DNA from 3 places in the Lysinibacillus sp. GJ-1 genome. Region 2 is predicted to be linked to each of the others. Evidence: riboswitches for the same ligand, from Rfam matches in the RefSeq annotation. Region 2 holds a riboswitch; each other region holds the start of a gene.

Region 1 (3,283 bases), 810 kb from region 2:
ACAGGTTTCTTATTCGGTCACAGATATATCATCCATTGTGGGGCGCATTCAAAACGAAACGGTTGGTGTAACAGCTTCCCTTCAAACGGGATATGAAGAAGTAAAAAGAGGAACAGAGCAAATTACGAATACCAATACAACCTTTGAACAAATAGCCTCTGCGGTTAATAGTATGTTTAGTAATATTCAAGGAATAACAGAAAATTTACAAGGTATTTCAACAACAACAGAGCACATCAATCGTTCTATTGATGAAATTGCTGCTATATCCGAACAGTCCGCAGCAGGTGTAGAGCAAACGACTGCAACAATCGACGAGACAGTCGTAACGATGGATGAAATTTCAAAAAATACAGATGATCTCGCTTCGATGGCTGAACGTTTAAACAAAGAAGTACAGCATTTTAAATTATAAACAATAAAAGCAGCCACTTTGCAATATTGGCTGCTTTTGTCATTTAGATGGGTTGCATCATCTCTACTCGATTACCGAAAGGGTCTCGAAATTCAAAGCGTTCAACATGTGGAATTGGCACGCAATCAATTATTTCGATTTGGTGTTCGGATAAGACGTTCTTCCAATGCGCTACGTTGTCAACTTGATAGGCAATATGCGCTTTTGTTGTATATCTATCAAACCCGTCCTCTGTCCCAACATGTACTTCTTGATTTCCTACTTGTAACCAAAAGCCCCCACGTCCTTGAAGGGAGGTGGGTTTCTCTATTTCTTTTAGCCCCAGTACATGGCAATAAAACGCTTTCCCCTGTTCCTCACAATCTTTTGGAATGGTAAGCTGTACGTGATGTAAACCGACAATCATCATAATCCTCCTTTAATTCCTTTATATTTACGTATAACTATATACTTCGCTTCACTACTTGGAATACCTTCTAAAGTATGATAATAAGTCTATCTTTTATTAGAATAATATTTCCTTAATAACAAGTATCGTTTATTTTGACAGCAAATAAGTACTTAATCAATAAATTGATTTTAGAAAAGTTATACTTTTCAGAAAAATGTGTGTTATAGTAACAACATAATTAAATATTGTGTAAGAGTTGGTGCCAAATGAAAGTTTGGCTTAAAAGGGAAGTCGGTGCAAATCCGACGCTGTCCCGCAACTGTAAATCGGAGCAATTCACAAATGCCACTGGGAGACTGGGAAGGCTGTGAGGCGTGTTGATGAGAAGCCAGGAGACCTACCAATATCTAGTACACACCAAATAACCTACGTGGAAATAGGTGGTGAGATGTGACCCAATTGGCACTGTGCGACAACGAATCTTTATACGATAATCAACATTTATCGTATCGTTTCATCATAGCTAAATTGTATTGACAATGACTACCATTTTCCTGAAAAGGAAGATGGTTTTTTTGTATTTTTTGAAAACCCCTTGCTATGCGAGGGGTTCTAAAGAGCTTCTAGCTATGGACAAGAAAAATCCCCAGCCGTACAATAAATTCAGGTCTGGTCAACCGACTTCGTACGAAAGGGGATCCAAATGGATAATAAAAGTTTAGCACACACAACATGGAATTGTAAGTATCACATCGTCTTTGCGCCAAAATATAGAAGGCAGATTATTTATGGACAAATTAAAGTAGATGTAGGTAGAATTCTTCGCCAGTTATGTGAAAGAAAAGGAGTAGAAATTATAGAAGCAACAGCCTGTCCTGATCATATTCATATGTTGGTAAGTATTCCACCAAAATTAAGTGTTTCATCGTTTGTGGGTTATTTGAAAGGGAAAAGTAGTTTAATGATATTCGACCGACATGCGAACCTGAAATACAAATATGGAAACAGGAAGTTTTGGTGTCGCGGATATTATGTAGATACAGTAGGAAGAAACAGAAAAATCATTCAGGAATATATAAAAAATCAATTACAAGAGGATATTCTTGAGGATCAAATGAGCATGAAAGAATTCATTGATCCATTTACAGGAGAAGAAATAAAAGCAAAAAAGCGAAAATGATAAAACCACTTTAGTGGTAGCGTGAAAACGGAGTGCGGTTGGCGGACCTTTCAGTGTGTCTTTAGACATGGGCCAGTACCCCAGCGTTTCACGCGTAGAGCAAACCACCAGTTAGACTGGTGGTTCTGATTATTTTAATTAAAGGGGAGAAGGATATGACGTATTCAACGACAGCAATTGGTTACCCATATATAGGAGGAGAACGTGAATGGAAAAAAGTATTAGAAGCCTTTTGGAGAAATGAGCTGACAGAAATTGATTTTTTACAAAAAATGAAGGAAATTCGTCTTGCTCGTATTGATAAGCAGCTCCGTATTGGCTTAGATATTGTGACTGTTGGGGATTTCACACTATATGACAGAATGCTCGATACAGCAGTAATGTTTGGCTTAGTTCCCAAGCGCTTTGGTTGGCAAGGAGGCAAAGTGGAATTACAAACATATTACGGAATCGCGCGTGGTAATCAGGATGCAGTCGCCAGCGAAATGACAAAGTGGTTTAATACAAACTATCATTACATCGTACCAGAATTTGAAGGGCAAGCTCTGGAGTTAACAGAAAATAAAATTCTTGCGGATTTCCTTGAAGTGAAAGAAGCATTTGGTATTACAGCCAAACCAACGCTGATTGGGCCCTATACCTTTTGTAAGCTAACAAAAGGCTACGATAAAGTATCGCAAGTTGCATTTATTTTAGCACTATTACCACTTTATACGCAGGTTATCAAAGAACTCGTTACAGCCGGTGCTAATTGGATTCAATTGGAGGAGCCTGCCTTAGTTACCTCATTAGATGAGACAGAGGTTAAACTAGTGCAAGAAATCTATATACAATTAGCAGCAACTGTCCCCGAGGCGAACATCATGCTACAAACTTATTTTGAATCATTATCAGCTTATAAAATGCTTATCGAACTACCAGTAAAAGGAATTGGTTTAGATTTTGTGCATGGCTATACGCATAATATGGAGGCGCTACGTCAATTTGGTTTTCCACAGGATAAAGTATTGGCAGCCGGCGTTATTAATGGACGAGATATTTGGCGCGCTAATTTAGCAGAGGTTAGTACAACAGTTAGAGCAATTGAACAACTGACCAGTGCCGAGGAGCTATGGATTCAATCATCATGCAGCTTACAGCATGTGCCAATCTCCACAGCACTAGAAACAAAATTAGAGCCAGTCTTAAAAAATGCACTTGCATTTGCAGATGAGAAATTAGTGGAACTAACAGAGGTAGCAAAGTATTTAAACGAAAAAAATCATGCAACAAATTACACTATTTCCGAAAGTATGAA
Region 2 (3,283 bases):
ACCTTTGAGAAAATTGAATCGAGCTTAAGGATGTAGAACTTAGCTATTCTTGCTTTTGCAATAAATAAAAAATTAGAAGTGTTCACCTAGTTGTTGATAGCGGGTAACAACGGCATAGCAGAAAAGTGTTAGATTGATTGGGTTCAATCTAACACTTTTTCTCTTTTGCCCCAGCTTCCTTTTTGCTATAGACGATTACTCTCTAATGTTTAACTATGATTTTTCCCTATCGGCACTTAACAAATGATTACTTCTCTACCAGCCCGACAGACTCAGCTAATGTCGCCATGTTGCTCACCATAGAGCAAGCTGCGTCGAGTATTGGAAAGGCTAAAGCTGCACCAGAACCCTCTCCCAATCGCATGTTCATATGAAGCATCGGCTCCACTCCTAACAGTTCAGCAGCTATTATTGCCCCCGGTTCTTCAGAGGCATGGGAAGGAATAATATAATCTTGTACTTTCGGTTCGAGTTCATAAGCGATAAGAGCAGCGACTGTCGAAATAAAGCCATCAATTACAACGGGCTTACGATTGGCAGCAGCCGCCAGAATTACACCAGCCATCGCACCTATCTCTAACCCACCCACTTTTGCAAGTACATCAATCGCATCATGACGATTCGGTTTGTTTAAGGCAATGGCGTTTTGAATGACTTCAACTTTATGCGCAATTCCTCCTGATCCAACCCCTGCACCGAATCCTGTCACTTCTTGTGGGTGACACGCATGCAGTACGGATAAGATAGCCGCACTTGGTGTAGTATTGCCAATCCCCATTTCACCTGTACCCAGTACATTAACTCCTTGTGCTATTTCTGCCGTTGCTACTTCAATTCCTACTTCAATTGATTGAATGGCTTCTTCCCTTGTCATGGCTGGACCCTTTGCCATGTTATCCGTCCCGTATTTTATTTTTTTTATTATAACACCCGCATCGAGCGGAATTTCCTGTTTTACCCCTACGTCCACTGTTACAATTTTGGCATTCGTTATGTTTGCAATAGCACAAACACCTGTTATCCCTTTTGGAAAATTTAATGTTTGAAGAAATGTTACATCTTGCGGATTGGATGTTACGTCTTCATCACACACACCGTGATCGCCTGCACAGACAATAATTGCTTTGTTATCAATTTTAGGATAGAGCTCTCCTGTAATACCAGCCAATTGTATAGCCAGTGATTCAAGTTTTCCTAAGCTACTTGGTGGCTTGCTAAGAGAATCTATATAGTCCCTTGCTTTTTCCATTATTTCGTTATTAGCATGTTGAATCTGTTGAAGTGTTTGTTGTAATAATTGCATGTTCATTTCTCCTTTTTAAATAGCCTATTACATAAAGATTGAAATAAAAAAATGGAAAAACCTGTAGTTTATCTCATAACAAATAAACTACAGACTTTTCCATCGTCTATATCATCCGAAGCAATTAGGCAGGTCTCCTGGCTCAATTTCAACATTTTATAGAACCTTCCCAGCTATGCTAGTGGTATTCTCTATAAAACTCCGTTTTACAGTGGTGGGACCGCTAAAGATTTTCACTTTATTCCCTATTCTCCCAAAGTGGGCACCTAATGCTTTTATGTAATTACTTTAAATTTACGACAAAGTGTTTTTAGTGTCAATATTGATACTCGCATTTTAGTCCACTAAAAAACGAGGTACTTAACAAACTGACCTGTTACATACCTCGATATATCTTCTTATTTAAATTCTAATTCTCCATCATAAGCAAGCATGCCACCTTCAAGGTTTGTTACGTCAAAGCCTTGTGCTTCTAAGTATGCACAAGCATTTGCAGAACGTCCACCTGCTTTACAAACGATAATATATGGTTTAGTCGTATCTAATTCATCCAAGCGCTCAGGGATTGTCCCAAGAGCAATATGTTGCGCACCAGGGATAACACCTTGTGCTACTTCATCGTCTTCTCGCACATCAATAATGTAAAGGTCTTCGTTTGCATCTAATCGTTCTAATAATTGTGTTGTATCCATCGATTTCATCTATAAAATCCTCCAATATATCAATTTCCTATTACATTATAGCGTGAACGAAAAAAAACAGCTAGTGATGTAACACTAACTGTTTCTATTTACTTTATTTATTCTTCTGCCTCTAAAAATTCGACTTGCTTTGCTGGAACGAATGTAGAAATTGCGTGTTTGTAAATGAGATGCTGTTTACTTTCAGCATCTACTAATAATACTGTAAAGTTATCATAGGATTTCACAGTTCCTTTTAACTGGAACCCGTTTAACAGAAACACAGTTACAAAAACACTGTTTTTACGTAGATGGTTCAAAAACGTATCTTGCAAATTGATTGATTTCATAGAATGCGCCTCCCCTACTCTCTTTCTACCTCTTCATTCCTATAGTAGCATGTTCTACCAATTTATCAATTAGTAATTTTTAGAAATTATTAAAGTTTTTAGTCTTTTCAAATAAAATGAATATCCATTTTATTGCGGAAATAAGTCAACTGTCTTTTCGCATAACGTCGAGAATTTTGCTTTAAATTTTCGATTGCTTCTTCTAATGTACATCTACCATCTAAGTAATCATACAATTCCTTATAACCGATCGCTTGAATCGACTGTACACCTCGAATATTTTGTTGCCATAGTCCCTGCACTTCTTGCAGTAGCCCTTTATCCATCATGACATCCACTCGGAGATTAATGCGCTCATAAAGTTCTTCGCGAGACATATTTTGACCAAGTCCTATAATTAAGTGGCGATACAATGGGATTTCTCCACGATTGTGTTCCTCTGACGCCTTTGAAACACCACTTAATTCAATCATTTCTAACGCTCGAATCACACGTCTTGTATTGTTTGGATGAATTGTTTCAGCAGTTTTCGGATCAAGTGCTGCTAACTTAGCATGCATAGCTTCTGGACCTAACTTTTCTAGCTCCTCATAATAAGCTTTACGTGCTAGGTCATCAACCTGCTCGTCTGTAAATTGAAAATCATAAAGGACTGCTTGTACATATAGGCCAGAACCTCCAACAATAATCGGTAGCTTACCACGCGCCTGTATTTCACTAATTTTAGAGCGTACTAACGCTTGGTATTCCGCTACTGAAAAGGATTCCGTTGGCTCTTTGAAGCTTAATAAGTGATGTGGCACACCTTCCATCTCTTCTTCAGTAATTTTCGCTGTACCAATATCTAAACCTTTATAAATTTGCATGGAATCGCCATTAATAATTTCACCATTGTACTTTTTGGCTAGTTCAATGCTTAGTGCTGTTTTACCTGAAGCTGTTGGCTCAAC
Region 3 (3,283 bases), 1.4 Mb from region 2:
AGTATTCGTTCTGCGATAAAATTTATAGAATGGCTCATGTGGACGTGCATGTTGTTGATATACCCCAATTATATGCTGTAAAAGGCTGGCTATTTCTTGCACGGAAACGCCTTTAGCAAATAGTGTACCCGCCTGTGCTTTTGCCCCCATTGGAATAGCACCTAAATAAACATCGAAGCTATCTTTTTGATAGACAAGTCCAATATCATCATAGACGGCATTATAGCAAGCGGACGCACAGCCATTGACATTTAGACGCAGTCTGGAAGGCACCGTTTGTCCCTGCAACTCAATGTATAATTGTTCTGTTATCTCCGCCGCTTCCATCCTCTCTCCATCACAAAAATCACAAGCCTTGAACGCAACGATGGAGCCTGATGGTGTCATATATAAGCCCGCTTCTTGCAGTTCACTTATAACGTCTTGAACTGTTTGCGTAGGGATAGACAACAATAGATTATAGGATGCTGAATATTTAAAGGCCCCACTGTCCCCTACGACTTCTGCAATTTTTTGAAATTGCGCGGGTGTATAATGTTTATTGATAATACCAGGACTTACTGCTAGACGAGTAAATTGACCATCTATATTTAATTTTTCAAATGTACATTCTGGTATATTTGAACGAAATGCATTCATTTTTTATTCTCCTTAAAAAAGATAACATCTAGCTAGCTCTCTGAAGTTATTAAAAATTTTCCGGATAGAATCCTCTAGCCAAAATGTTGATAGCCTCTGCCGCACGAACCCCTTCTGAAGCAGCTGAAAGTGGTAATATGACAAAACGCTCATTGTGCACAGCATCTGTTTCCTTTAATGCAGGATCATTTTTCAGGAAATGTATTTTGTCTTCAGCACTTTGAGAACCGTAATCAATCACGACAATTACTTCCGGATTGCGTTCTACTGTTTCTTCTTTTGAGACAGTTGTCCATCCAGATTCAACTTCACCAAAAATGTTTTTACCGCCAGCGACAGTGACAAGCTCATTCATAAAATTTTGAGCAGCAGTAAAGACTTCCTTATCTCCACTATCATAGACAAGCACACGTAGCTCCTTTTCTCCTTGCGGTAATTTTGCACGTACTGCATCAACTTCTTTTGTCATTTGATCGACTAATGCTTCTCCTCGATCTTCAACACGGAAAATTTTTGCGATATTGCGAATATCCATAAAAATATCATCTAATGTTGGTTTCGTTATACTTGAAGATTGATGTAAATATGTGTGGATACCAAGTGTCTCTAATTCTTCTGGTGTACCAACACCCTTTTCACTAAAGCCACTTTTCCATCCAGCGTATAAAAAATCGGCTTCACTATCTATCACTTGTTCTTTTGTTGGATACTGCTCTGCTATTACTGGTACTTTTTCGTAGGCAGCTTGTAAAGGTTCATAAATTTTATCATCCAAATAGGCTGTACCAACCATTGAATCTTCTAAGCCTAAAGCTAACATAATTTCCGTTACATGCTGATTTAAACTAATCGCCTTTTTAGGTGCTTCTGTATAAACTTGTGTAGTACCATTATTGTCAATGGTTACTTCTGTCGTCTCGCTTTGAGCAGGCTCGATATGCTCACTTTGTGCAGCACTTTGCGAATTGTCTTTCGCACTACAAGCGCCTAAAATGCTTATAATCGCAATGGCAACAACTAGCCACATGCCTTTCCATTTGTTCATGGTTCCATTTCTCCTTTAGTTATGTATTTGGATTTGTATAGGAAGAAATCAATGATTTCCTTGCTACTAGCACATAAAAAAAACCCCTTGTTTCCAAGAGGGTGTCATAGTGATAAATACATTGGGTATTTAAACAATCACTATCACCATCCTCGTGGTGTTAAGTAAATAATACATATTGGCAGGTATCCTGGCTTAGGTTCATCGCTTATACGTCTTCCCATAGTTCAACTACAGTGACTATTGTATAAACTCCCCATTTACAGTTGCGGGACAGCATCGGAATTTCACCGATTTCCCTTTTAAGCAAATGACTAAAGCCATTTGCACCAATATATAGCAGTTTTTAGTTATAAAAATAGACTAGCAGAAGGTATTTTTGATTTCAATCACACAAAAAAATCCATAAATGATACTTGTTAATAAACTATCACTATTTAAACACGAATGCGAACTATTTGTCACGAAATGTTTGAGCGATCATTCTGGTACAATGAGAAGAGACTACATTAGAAATGAGGATTTTTATGTATAAAACGATTGGTGTGCTCGCACATGTCGATGCAGGAAAAACAACTTTTTGTGAGCAATTATTATTCCACACAAATAGTATCCAATCTCGTGGAAGAGTCGATCATCAAGATACATTTTTAGATAATCATGCAATTGAACAAGCCCGAGGAATTACCATTTTTGCGGAACAAGGACGGATGCAAATAGAAAATGATACATATACGCTGATTGACACACCCGGGCATGTAGACTTTTCACCTGAGATGGAGCGTGCTATACGTGTAATGGATTATGCCATCATTATTGTCAGTGCAGTAGAGGGTGTACAAGGTCATACAGAAACGGTTTGGCAATTGCTCCGTCAATACCATATACCAACCTTTTTCTTTATAAATAAAATCGACCGCGAAGGGGCAGATATCAATGCGGTGATGAACCAATTACAAAAAGACTGTTCCGACAACATCCTATTAATCGATGCCCCATTACGCAAAGATTTTATACAAAGCTATATTGCAGAGTGGCTAGCCGAGCGCGATGAACAACTACTCTAGGCCTTTTTAACAGATACACTCGATGCCTCAACGTGCCTGTCACAATTACAAAAGATGATTAACGAAGAGCGAGCATTTCCCTGCTTTGTTGGTGCTGCTTTAAAAGATATTGGGATCAAGGAATTTGTATCACAGCTTCCTCTCCTGACAGAGACACACTTCGACCATCAAGCACCCTTTCAAGGGGAAGTATTTAAAATTCGCCATGATGGCACACAACGCTTAACTTTTATAAAAGCTTTACAAGGATCATTGCATACTCGTGATGACTTTGCATTTGGCGATGTTACCGAAAAAATAACTGAAATTAGGCTGTATAATGGGCGTCGTTTTCAGACAGCCCAAGCCGTACAAGCAGGAGACATTTTTGCAGTGAAAGGGCTTAGCATGGCGAAGATAGGAGACATTTTAGGAAGTACACTACTCCCAAAACCTTATGAACTTGTGCCTACATTACAAGCAAAAGTACTGTATGAAGGGCAACAGCATATAAAGGAAATTTTACAGATTTTTCGTTTACTAGAAGCCGAGG

The links. A riboswitch is a leader RNA that binds a small molecule or an ion and turns the genes downstream of it on or off. The one in region 2 is predicted to bind cobalamin.
Region 1: it holds a riboswitch for cobalamin, as region 2 does, so the genes downstream of both, tnpA (IS200/IS605 family transposase) here and cobT (nicotinate-nucleotide--dimethylbenzimidazole phosphoribosyltransferase) in region 2, are expected to answer to the same signal.
Region 3: it holds a riboswitch for cobalamin, as region 2 does, so the genes downstream of both, LO754_RS12210 (ABC transporter substrate-binding protein) here and cobT (nicotinate-nucleotide--dimethylbenzimidazole phosphoribosyltransferase) in region 2, are expected to answer to the same signal.

What each region holds. Positions count from the first base shown of each region.
Region 1 covers NZ_CP088912.1:1,969,452-1,972,734, forward strand. Annotated here, with positions in the region: gene LO754_RS09255 (methyl-accepting chemotaxis protein) at 1-415, shown strand, start outside; gene LO754_RS09260 (VOC family protein) at 459-821, opposite strand; cobalamin riboswitch at 1,047-1,225, shown strand; gene tnpA (IS200/IS605 family transposase) at 1,510-1,986, shown strand; gene metE (5-methyltetrahydropteroyltriglutamate--homocysteine S-methyltransferase) at 2,142-3,283, shown strand, end outside.
Region 2 covers NZ_CP088912.1:1,163,731-1,167,013, reverse strand. Annotated here, with positions in the region: gene LO754_RS05370 (trimeric intracellular cation channel family protein) at 1-28, shown strand, start outside; gene cobT (nicotinate-nucleotide--dimethylbenzimidazole phosphoribosyltransferase) at 248-1,303, opposite strand; cobalamin riboswitch at 1,414-1,588, opposite strand; gene LO754_RS05360 (rhodanese-like domain-containing protein) at 1,702-2,004, opposite strand; gene hfq (RNA chaperone Hfq) at 2,103-2,333, opposite strand; gene miaA (tRNA (adenosine(37)-N6)-dimethylallyltransferase MiaA) at 2,441-3,283, opposite strand, start outside.
Region 3 covers NZ_CP088912.1:2,528,593-2,531,875, forward strand. Annotated here, with positions in the region: gene LO754_RS12205 (precorrin-3B methylase) at 1-639, opposite strand, end outside; gene LO754_RS12210 (ABC transporter substrate-binding protein) at 689-1,684, opposite strand; cobalamin riboswitch at 1,848-2,033, opposite strand; partial or broken gene LO754_RS12215 (GTP-binding protein) at 2,212-3,283, shown strand, end outside.